DNA from 2 places in the Methylophaga nitratireducenticrescens genome. Region 1 is predicted to be linked to the other one. Evidence: predicted binding sites of a transcription regulator. Region 1 holds the regulator's gene; the other holds the start of a gene.

The links. The regulator PhoB, encoded in region 1, activates phosphate uptake and scavenging genes when phosphate is short. The targets are predictions, from matches to a motif close to GNNTGTCATAAAACTGTCANAT.
Region 2: the regulator PhoB is predicted to act here: its motif matches at 3,534-3,555, upstream of Q7A_RS03795 (UDP-2,3-diacylglucosamine diphosphatase).

What each region holds. Positions count from the first base shown of each region.
Region 1 is NC_017857.3:120,992-127,118, forward strand. It holds gene phoR (phosphate regulon sensor histidine kinase PhoR) at 81-1,370, opposite strand; gene phoB (phosphate regulon transcriptional regulator PhoB) at 1,383-2,075, opposite strand; gene arsJ (organoarsenical effux MFS transporter ArsJ) at 2,157-3,380, opposite strand; gene Q7A_RS00570 (inorganic phosphate transporter) at 3,439-5,088, opposite strand; gene dsbD (protein-disulfide reductase DsbD) at 5,225-6,127, shown strand, end outside.
Region 2 is NC_017857.3:801,154-807,280, reverse strand. It holds gene Q7A_RS03810 (DksA/TraR family C4-type zinc finger protein) at 391-657, shown strand; gene Q7A_RS03805 (hypothetical protein) at 917-1,333, shown strand; gene prlC (oligopeptidase A) at 1,422-3,461, opposite strand; gene Q7A_RS03795 (UDP-2,3-diacylglucosamine diphosphatase) at 3,601-4,395, shown strand; gene Q7A_RS03790 (glycosyltransferase family 4 protein) at 4,395-5,441, shown strand; gene Q7A_RS03785 (MlaA family lipoprotein) at 5,570-6,127, shown strand, end outside.

The DNA.
Region 1 (6,127 bases):
AGTATCGCGATTAACTGTGACAAGGATATGAAAGTAATATGACAATACTGTGACATGGCCGCAAACCGTATTCAGCAAGGCTAAATGTCGATTTTATCCATCACGCTTTTGACGGGAAAACAGCATTTAAAACTTGATCCTTCACCGATAGCACTTTGAATCACCAATTCTGCTTTGTGTCGTTGCAACACATGCTTGACAATAGCCAGCCCCAGTCCTGTTCCACCGGTTTCCCTGGCACGACCACTATCAACACGATAAAAACGTTCTGTCAGGCGATCCAGATGATGTTGGGCGATACCTTCACCGGTATCTTTCACCTCAATGACGGCAAAAATGCCCTCAATATGCCATCTGACATCGATCAAGGTTTCTGCCGGAGTATATTTGACGGCATTAAAGACCAGGTTGGAGATTGCACTGCGTAGTTCATCAGCATCTGCCATCAGCCATTTTTCGCTCAGGCAGTGCAGGCTGATCTGATGTTGATGAAAATGTTCCAGTCGTTTGGCATCTTCCACCACACTATGCAGCAATTTACAGATATCCGTTGGACGGTGTTGCAACGGCTTTTCACCGGTTTCAAGTTGGGATAATGCCAGCAGATCCTTGATCATCAGATGCATTCGCTGGCTTTGTTGCTGCATGATCGGTAAAGCCTGTTGCCAGAGTTCCTGATCACTTTCCGTGGTCAAGGTTTCCAGATACCCCCGCAAAACCGTCAACGGTGTACGCAATTCATGCGACACATTGGCTACGAAATCCCGCCGCATACGCTGCAACTTCTGGGTCTGGGTAATATCTCTGGCGATCAATAACCGATCTTTACTGGCGTACCGCACCACTTTGAATTCAAGCTGGATACGATCATTCATCGGTGAAGCGGCGATGATGACATCCTCGGCATTATTCTCCAGCTCAAGAAGTTTCTGGAATGCCGGGTCACGAACCAGATTGTTGACCCTGACGCCGTTGTCATGAGGCCAATTGATTCCTAACAAGGTCATAGCTGAGGTATTGGCCCAGCTGACCTGCCCAAATTCGCCCATGACGACCACCGCATCGGGCAAAGCAGCCGTTGCCGATTGGAAACGTTTTAAATAACCGGTGAGCTTTTTTTTACGGCTGCTGTTTTGTGCGCGCATCTGTTCGATCTGCCGGCACACATCATCAATAACCCCCTCGGCTTGCGGAGAGCTATTTTTCTTCGGCTTATCCAGCCAGGCTTGCAACTGGTTCCATTTGCTCTGCATCCAAAAAATGTAAATAAGCGCAGCGACAAACAGGAAAGCCATCATATGGCCGACAACCAATCCAACAAAACCGGCCAGACTGAGTACCGTCAGTAAACGCCAATAATCCCATTGCATCAGAAAATCCTGCTATTCAGCAGAAAAGCGGTAGCCGACACCGCGAACGGTTTGTACCAGGTTGTCATGACCGCTGTGTTCCAGCGCCTTACGCAGACGACGAATATGCACATCCACTGTGCGCTCCTCTATATAGACAGTGTCACCCCAGACAAAATCCAGCAGCTGGGAACGGTTATAGGCACGTTCGGGGTTTTTCATAAAGAAGTGTAGTAAGCGGAATTCGGTCGGTCCCAATTCAATGCGTTCACCATTCACCGAGACCCGGTGGCTTTTGGTGTCCATGACCAATTCACCCATCTGCAGTTTCTGGGCATCATCATCTTCCATCGGACGACAACGACGTAAAACCGCTTTAATTCGCGCTATTAATTCAGGTGGGGAAAACGGTTTATTAATATAGTCATCAGCGCCGACACTCAGCCCTTTAACCATATCTTCACTTTCGCCTTTGGCGGTGAGCATGATTACGGGAATGGAGGCTAAAAACTCATTGGCACGCAGACGGCGGATAAACTCGATGCCATCAATTCCGGGTAACATCCAGTCCAGCAAAATCATGTCTGGTTGTTGATTTTTCAACCAATCCAGACCGGTTTCGCCATCCTTGACCGCTTCGCAGGTAAATCCTGCCTGACGCAGACTGAAATTAATCATGTCACGAATGGCGGCGTCATCTTCAACCAGTAATACCGATATGCTCATATCCGATTTTTTCCTGAACTATTTTACTAAGAGTAAAGCTTAACGGCTAAATATGACAATTTGATAACAACGCTGAAAGCTTTATACAGTCTGGGCTTTACGCGGTAACATTTTTGAAATAAAACTGGCGACCAGAATCATTAAGGCAGAAATGACCAGACAAGCTGCTAACCCGGCAACCTGATAAACCCAGCCAGATAATAATGTACCAAACAATCTTCCAGCGGCATTGGCCATGTAATAAAAACCGACATCCAATGACACCCCGGCCGCATCAGCATATGACACGATCAGATAGGAATGAATGGCAGAATTGATCGCAAAGATAGCACCATAAATTAACAAGCCGACGGTTAAAGCAGGTATGACAGCCCATTCAAAATACACCGCGGCGGCAATCAATAACGGCAACACAAAGAGGGGGAAGGACCATAGCCAGACATGATAGCCATCAGGGGCGTTTTGTCTGGAAAAGCCAGTCAGTTTAGGGGCAAGCGCCTGCACAATACCGTAAGCAATTACCCAAGCCGCCAGTAGGCCACCGACATAAATGGGTGGCCACTGTAACTGAGCATGCAAAAACACCGGTAAGGCCACCACAAACCAGATATCTCGTGAACCAAACAGAAAGAAACGTGCCAGCGATAAATGATTTACCGGCGCACTTTTTGACCAGATATCACTGAATTTTGGTTTATTTTTGGCTTTGCCCAGATCGCGTTGCAACATGATGATGCTGAAAATCAACACCAGCAGAAGTACAACCGCCATCGCCAGTATGGCGCCACGAAAACCGATCCAGGAAAGCAGGGCCGCACCGACAAAAAAACCAACCCCTTTCAGGGCGTTTTTGGAGCCGGTAAGGATGGATATCCATTTAAATAAGGTAGATTGCGCGTTATCCGCCACCAGCATTTTGATGCTGGATTTGGCACTCATTTTATTCAGATCTTTGGCAATACCGGAGAGCGCCTGCGCCACCATGACATAAGCCACGGTGAGCCATTGCGGATCCACCAGCAGCATAGTCAATGCAATGACCTGTAATAACAAGCCCAGATGCATAGTGACGTTTAACCCTAATCTGGCGGCCAGCCAGCCACCGACCAGGTTTGTCACAATGCCGAAAAATTCATACAGAACAAACAGCATTGCCACTTCAAGCGGGCTGTAGCCCAGTTGATGGAAAAACAATACCACCAACATGCGTAACGCACCGTCGGAAACGGTAAACGCCCAGTAGCTGAAGGTCACCACCAGATATTGCTGAATCGCAATCGGCAATGCTTTAAGTTTATTCAGCATGTTCAAATCGTCCTGACAAATAAGCTGAAAATAATATGTCAGTTTAATGAAGGTTTGATTACAGCATGATGCCTCTAATCATAAAGAAGATGCAGGCTGATAAAGTTGCCGCTGCTGGAACGGTGACCACCCACGCTGTAACAATCTTTTTCACCATATCGCGTTTGACGAACAGGTTTTTCTTTTCTTTTTTGAGAACTTTTTTGGCTTTTTTCAGCGAGGACTCTTCCTCTTCAATCAACCGATAAAGCTCCGTTATACGTTGATATTCATCCACGGTTTTGGAGGGCTTTTTCTCCAGTTTTTTCAGTTCACCGCGCAACGCATTAAGCATCTTTTTATCATCTTTGATTTCGGCTTTTTCGCGATCAATCTGGCGTTCGATTTTATTGGATTCATCCAGCCATTCACGCAGGAAGCCCACCCCGAATACCCCACCAATGGCAATATGCGTTGTACTGACCGGCAAGCCGAGTTGGCTGGCAATGATGACGGTCAAAGCAGCAGCCATAGCGATTGAATAGGCGCGCATCTGATCCAGCTCGGTAATTTCACCGCCTACGGTACGAATCAGTCTTGGACCATACAGACCCAAACCAATGGCAATACCTAACGCACCCACGGCCATGACCCAAAGCGGAATACCGGCTTTATCGGTGATACCACCTGACATAATGGCGTCATTTATTGCGGCCAGAGGACCGATAGCATTTGCCACATCATTCGCACCATGGGCAAAGCTCAATAAGGCAGCCGCAAAGATTAAGGGAATAGTGAACAGGGCGTTGACACTGGCACGATCATTTTTCATCTGTGGCAGGTTGCTGCCGATAGATTTTTTAACAATCCAGAAAACCAGAACACCAATCAGCAGGCCTATTACCGCTGCAGTAAAAAAACTGGGTTTGGCTTGAGGAGCAAAATCCACAAGAGGTAGGCCATTAAGTGAATTAATAAATTGTCCCCATACCTGATTAAGTCCTTTAATCACCAAGTAAGTGGAAAATGCCCAGGCCATCACCGAAACATAAATTGGCACCCAGCGAAAGGCGGCCTGAATTTTATCGTCACGAAAGATGATGGTTTTCTTAATAGCCAATAAAAAAGCGGCTGCAATAATACCCCCCATCAATGGCGAAATAATCCAGGAACTGACAATGGCACCCATGGTGCCCCAGTCAACAATACCGAAGCCGGCGGCAGCCATACCACCGCCCATTACGCCGCCCACTATCGAGTGAGTAGTTGATACTGGCGCTCCGGCGACGGTCGCCAGATTAAGCCATAAAGCAGCCGCTAATAATGCGGCCATCATGGCCCAGACAAAGGTTTCAGTATCGATACCAAATTGCTTGATATCAATGATGCCGCCTTTAATGGTTGACACCACTTCACCGCCAGCAATAAAGGCGCCAGCAGCCTCAAAAATCATTGCAATCATAATGGCGCCACCCATCGTCAGCGCCTTGGAGCCCACCGCTGGGCCAACGTTATTGGCCACATCGTTGGCACCGATATTCATTGCCATATAACCACCGAACACGGCGGCAATAGCCAGAAACAGATTATTGGGAACACCACCGGAAGTAGCAAAACTGTATGCCAGAATGGCAGCAAGGAAAAAAAGTGCAAAGCCTATTCTGGCTATTTCGGCATGGCTTTTTTTGTAGGCCTGTTTTTCAAGTTTATGAAGGGTTTTGATTTCCACAAGACACCTGTGTTTCGCCAAAAATGAAGGCAATTATTACAGTTTAAAGACAACATGACATCCCGTTGCTTTCACCCGTGTAACATTCGACTGTTAGAATGGTCTGTAACTGCAATGAATCAGTGGCGATAATGTAATGAAACAATTTTTAATCCTGCTCATGCTGCTCAGCAGTTTTTCCGCACAGGCGCGCCCAAGTCTGTTGGAGAAATTTGGTTTCGACAGTGCAGACTCTCCCCCTGAAGTCGATGAAGCTTTTGACTTTGAAGTGGTCGTTACTGATCCCAAAACGATATTGGCAGGCTGGCAGATAATGGAAGGAAATTATCTGTATCAGGATAAAATTCGCTTCGAAATAACCGGGGATGATTCTGTTCAGTTGGGCGAATTTACTTTGCCCGGCGGGGATATGAAAAATGATGCGTATTTTGGTTTATCCGAGGTATATACCAGTGATGTGCAGATCAATCTGCCGCTGATACGCACCCAGTCCGATTCGACCAGCATCACATTAACGGCGCATTATCAGGGTTGCTCTGAAACGTTTGGTATCTGTTACCCGCCAACCCGCAAAACCTTCGATCTGGAGTTACCCGCAATCACCGCAGCAAGTGAGTCGGCAACCATTGATGTACAAACCACCGCTCCCGCTTCACTCCAGTCTTCAACGCCAGTCAGCCAGCAGGATGAGATTTCGCAACGCCTGCAAAATGACAATCTGTTGCAAATTCTGCTCGGCTTTCTGGGATTAGGCTTATTACTGGCCTTTACCCCCTGCGTTTTTCCGATGATTCCGATTCTGTCCGGCATTATTGTCGGCCAGGGCGAACACATTACCACCCGCCGGGCATTTATTCTGTCACTGACGTATGTACTGGCCATGTCCGTCACCTACACCGTGGCGGGGGTATTGACCGGCTTACTCGGCGGCAATCTCCAGGCCATGCTGCAAAATCCGTGGGTGATCTCAGGCTTTGTTGGCATCTTGATATTACTAGCGTTATCGATGTTTGGCTTTTATGAATTACAACTACCGCAT
Region 2 (6,127 bases), 680 kb from region 1:
GCACCCCTTGTGTTGGCCTGCGGCTCTACTGCGTTGCGTTTTTTGTCAGGGAGACTCACCAAACTCGCTGCGCTCACAAATTTGTCTGGAACAAATTTGGACGCCGGAGGCGCCCGAAGGGTGAGTGGCAGGGATGCCACGAATCAGACAGGTAAGTCTCTAATCCTGACAAAAAACCGCTACTCGTCAACACAAAAGGGGACGATTGGAGTTCGCCTCACCTGTTGGGTTCTTCATTTACGAAAATGTGATTGTTGGGTTTCACAGGTTCAACCCAACCTATCCTTGAAATACAATCCATCTTTATCATCTTGCGTTTTAACGCATCCACCCCAATATAGGTTTAATATGCTTAAATAAAGCTATGAAGTCAGTCAGTTGGAGGTTGTTATGGCTGGAGGTTGGTCTCGTGATGGTGCGGTGCAGGATCAGATTGATGCCAGTGTTGAAGATGGTATCCAACAGGTCCGTTCTCGTTTACCCAAAGGCGAAAGCCTGACGCATTGTGAAGAGTGCGAAAAGGAAATCCCCCTGGCACGTCGTGAAGCTGTGCCGGGCGTACGTCTTTGTGTGAAATGTCAGGAAATGATCGATAAAGAAAACAAGGCGTTAAATCTATTTAATCGACGTGGTAGTAAGGACAGTCAGTTACGCTAAGATTTGTTTATTTTTCATATCCACCAACGCTAATGATTATTCTTTAATAAATAAACCGTTAGCGCGATTTTGCTTTTCAATGCTTCTGTGTGTAAAGCTGTGTTGTGAATCTAGGCTCTGTTGATCTTTAATATCTGCCTCTATTGAGGCTCTGAAAAATAAACAGGCCCTGATTAACATGAATTTGAAACTGGTCAGTTTAAAGTCAGATAATTAAAGTCCAATGCTTTAACTGACTCCAATTTTTGAGAGAAATAAAATGAAAAAAATATTATTGGCATTGCCTTTTGTTTTTGCAATGCAGCAAGCCCTGGCAATCAATGACCAAGATGAAGAAAACTATAAAACTAATTACATCACGCAATTAAAACCGTTAGTTGTGCAAAAATTGAGTGCTGATAGACCAGAAATGACAGCGCGTGCCGTTGATGCTGAGGCCAGTGCCTATGTTACCAAGATGGCTGGTTGTCAGTTACAGGGACTGAGCCAGTTTCCGGAAACTTATCGTGAAAAAGCAATTAAGCCTGTAGCACAAGGAGCTGATATTGCGCAAACGACTCATGACTTAAACACAGAAATGCTTAAAGATATTGAATCGGGCAAACTTTCAAAAGAACAAGCAACCATAATGGTTCAAAATGCTCAGGAAACAGTTCAGATCTGTCTGAATTCATAAAGTCATCAGCATCAAAATAACAAGAAAGAAGGGTCTACCGAACTTTCATAGACCGTTTAAGCCCCGAAATATCGGGGCTTTTTTTATTTTATGCAGCAATGCCGGTATGTCTTAACAATGCATCAATCTGCGGTTCGCGGCCACGGAACTCAATAAACAGCTCCATCGGTTCGCGAGAACCACCCTGCTCCAGAATGGCTTCAAGAAATTCCAGACCGGTCTGCCGATCAAAGATACCCTTCTCTTCAAACTTGGAAAACGCATCGGCGGACAGCACTTCGGCCCATTTATAGCTGTAATAACCTGCGGCATAACCACCAGCAAAGATATGGGCAAAGCTGTGGGCAAAGCGATTGAATTTGGGAGGCTTCACCACGGTGACTTCGTTACGCACCTGTTCCAGAATCTTGTCGACCTGATTCGGCTCATTCGGGTTAAACTCCAGATGCAACCGGAAGTCAAATAACGAGAATTCCAGCTGACGTAACATCATCATTGCCGATTGGAAGTTACGAGCCGCCAGCATTTTGTCGAACAAATCATCAGGCAGTTTTTCACCGGTTTGATAATGGCCGGAAATTAAATCCAATGCTTCACGCTCCCAGCACCAGTTTTCCATAAACTGACTTGGCAGCTCGACCGCATCCCACGCCACACCATTAATACCCGACACACCGGCATATTCAATTTTTGTCAGCATATGATGCAGACCGTGACCGAATTCATGGAATAAGGTAGTCACTTCATCATGGGTAAACAAAGCCGGTTTATCGCCGACGGGTTCAGAGAAATTACAGGTCAAAAACGCCACTGGAATTTCAATGCCTTCGGCAGTGCGACGGCGAGCCTTGCATTCATCCATCCATGCGCCACCACGTTTGTGCTGACGGGCGTATAAATCCAGATAGAACTGAGCACGTACGTTGCCATTCTCGGCAACAATTTCAAAGAAGCGTACGTCTTTGTGCCAGACATCTACATCCGTGCGTTCCCGAATATCCAGACCGTATAAACGGTTGACTACGGCAAACAGGCCATTCACCACTTTGTTTTCCGGGAAGTACGGTTTTAATTCTTCCTGTGAGATCGAATAACGTTGCTGACGCAGTTTTTCTGCAAAATAGGTGACATCCCAGGCCTCAAGTTGATCCTGATCGGCAGTGGATTTGGCAAAGGCGCGTAATTCGGCATATTCCTGCTCGGCAATCGGTTTGGAGCGCTTGGCTAAATCCTGCAGAAAGTCCAGAACCTGTTGCGGTGATTGCGCCATTTTGGTGGCCAAAGAACGTTCAGCATGATTGGCAAACCCTAGCAGGTTAGCCAACTGATGACGCAGGTTCAGAATATCCAGCATCACTTCAGTGTTATCCCATTTACCGGCATTCGGTCCCTGATCGGAAGCCTTGGTGGCAAACGCGGTATACATTTCCTCTCGCAATTCACGATTATCGGCGTAGGACATGACTGGCATATACGATGGGAAGTCAAGGGTAAACAACCAGCCTTCCTCACCTTCGCGTTTGGCCATTTGCTCAGCCATTTCAATGGTGGATGGCGGTAAACCTGATAATAATGACTCGTCTGTGATCAACTTACGCCAGGCGTGAGTTGCATCCAGTAAATTTTCTTCAAATTTGGCGGTGCGTTCAGTCATTTGTTGTGACAGCTTTTTAAATTCATCACGTTGCTGCTGATCCAGCTCAACACCTGACAAACGAAAATCACGAACGGCGTTATCAATGACTTTCTTCTGCGCCGTATCCAGTTTCTGATATTCAGCGCCTTCAGCAATGGCTTTATAGGCTTGATACAGCATTTCATTCTGGCCCAACTCAGTCGAAAACTCGCTGAGTTTAGGCAAACAGGCGTTGTAGGCCTGACGCAGCTCTTCTGAGTTGACCACCGAATTCATATGGCTGACCGGCGACCAGACACTGTCAATCAATGCATCCATATCTTCCATTGGCTGTACCAATGTGTCCCATGTTGGCTCTGAAAGCGTGCTCAAAATAGTGTCAATTTTATTGCGAGCCGTGCTTAATGCGTGATCAATTGCGGGCTCAACATGCTTTGCTTTAATTGCGGAAAATGGCGGTAGACGGTGGTTTTCCAATAATGGATTGCTCATAATAGTGTCCTGATTAGGTTCGGTATCGCCCGCAGTGTAGCGCGTGAAGTTATTGTCATGGTAACGCAACAAAATAGTCATCACACTGCAATATCTAATAGATAAGGTTTGCTCAGAATTTTAAGTGAATGAGTGCCTTATGCAAACACAACTAAGTCACAAGCAAAAGCTGAAAGTTCGCACCGTGTTCATTTCGGATATCCATCTTGGCTTCCGAGGCTGCAGTGCCGAGCTCCTCCTTAACTTTTTACATAATGTGGAATGCGAATATCTTTATCTGGTCGGCGATATTATCGACGTCTGGGAAATGAAAAAGCGCATGTACTGGCCTCAGGAACACAATAACGTTGTCCGTACCCTGCTCGGCAAAGCCAAGCACAATACCAAGGTCATTTTCGTTCCCGGCAACCATGATGAGATTCTGCGTGATTATGATGGTGCCGTGTTCGGTAATGTGCAGATCCATAACGAAATCATTCATACCACCGCTGATAAACGTAAGTTGTTAATCATTCACGGCGATCAATTCGATAGCGTAGTGAAAATTTCGCCAATGCTGGCCAAAATCGGCAGCCGGCTCTACGAGTTTTTATTGCGTGCCAATCGCTGGGTGAATTACTTCCGCCGTAAGATGGGCTTCTCTTACTGGTCACTGGCAGCGTTTTTGAAACATAAAGTCAAAAATGCAGTGCAGTACATCAGTAATTTTGAAGAAGCTGTGGCACATGAGGCCTCTAAACAAGAGGTAGATGGGGTTGTCTGCGGACATATTCACCGTGCTGAAATCACCCGCATTGAAGACATCGATTACTACAATTGCGGCGATTGGGTAGAGAGTTGTACGGCTTTAGTGGAACACCCTGATGGCCGGATGGAAATCATTCCATGGGCAGCAGTATTTAATCAGCAAACATTGATTGCCAAAGCCGCTTGATGAAACTGGTTATCGTTACAGATGCCTGGGAGCCTCAGGTCAACGGGGTTGTGCGAACTCTGGGGAAAACCCGCGAGCATCTTCAGGAAATGGGCTATGAAGTCATCATGCTCAGTCCACTAGATTTTAAAACCATTCCCTGTCCGAGTTACCCCTCTATTCGGCTGGCCTTGATGCCATATCGAAAACTGGCAATTATGCTCGACAATCTGCAAGCAGACGCCGTACATATTGCTACTGAAGGTCCTTTAGGCATGGCAGCCAGACGTTGGTGCCTGCGGAATAACATTCGCTTTACGACTTCATTTCATACTCAGTTTCCCGAATATTTACGTCTGCGTTTACCGGTACCGCTTAGTTGGAGCTATGCCTGGCTGCGACGTTTTCATCGTCCGGCGGTGAGAACTCTGGTGCCCACCATTTCACAACAACAACGCTTGCAGCAATATGGTTTTCAGGATGTGTACGTGTGGGGACGTGGTGTCGATACCGATATATTCACTACAAATAATGCCAAAAATTATGACTTACCCCGCCCGGTTTTTATCAATATGGGCCGGGTTGCTGTTGAAAAGAACATTGAAGCCTTTCTGGATTTGGATTTACCCGGCAGTAAAGTAGTGATTGGCGATGGGCCTGATTTAGACATGCTGCAAAAACGTTACTCTGATGTGCTGTTTACCGGTGCTAAATTTGCTGAAGAACTCGCGGCCTATCTGGCTGGCGGTGATGTCTTTGTATTTCCAAGTAAGACTGATACTTTTGGCTTGGTGATTCTTGAAGCGATGGCGTGCGGATTGCCAGTTGCCGCTTATCCTGTGACCGGTCCGAAGGATATTATTATTAAAGGTGAAACCGGCGAGCTTGATTGGGATCTACAAAAAGCAGCGTTAAATGCGCTGAATCTGCAAAAAACCGATTGTATTGCTTATGCACACGAAAATAGCTGGCACAAATGTAGCGAAGTATTTTCCGGTTATATGTATAACAACTATCCAGAAACTCAGGTTAAAACTGCGCAAATGCTCGGCCAGAAAAGCGGATGAACGATCTTTTTCATGTTGCAAAGTGACAACACCATCAAACTTTCTTGGTATTAGTACAACAGATCACTTGATTAGCCTGGAACTGCCGTGAGATTATTCTCAGTAAATTTGTTTCAGGGAATGCCGCAATGTTCGATCTAAAAGTTTTTTCCAGGCTCAGCCTGCTCGGTTTAATGGTTCTGTTCACAGGTTGTGCCACCGTGCAAACGCCTGATGAACGTGATCCATATGAAAGCTATAACCGTGCAATGTATCAATTTAACGATACCGTTGATCGCGCAGTGTTAAAGCCTGTTGCCAAGGGTTACGATGCAGTAGTTCCTGATGCGATTAGCTGGGGCGTCAGCAATTTCTTCAGTAACCTGAATGACATTACGGTCGCTATTAACAGCCTGTTGCAAGGTAAATTCAGTCAGGCAGCCGATGATACTGGTCGTTTTCTGTTAAATAGCACCGTCGGGGTGGCAGGTATCTTTGATGTTGCCGGTCATGCTGGCAATAAGAAACGTAACGAAGATTTCGGTCAGACACTGGGAACCTGGGGTGCTGAACCCGGCGCTTACATCGTATTACCGTTTTTTGGTCCCCGCACTGTGCGTGACTCATTTGGTTTAGTTGGCGATATGTTTACTGACCCGGTGATGTATGTTGAAGGTCCGGGTGCACGTAATGCCTTTGCAGGAACA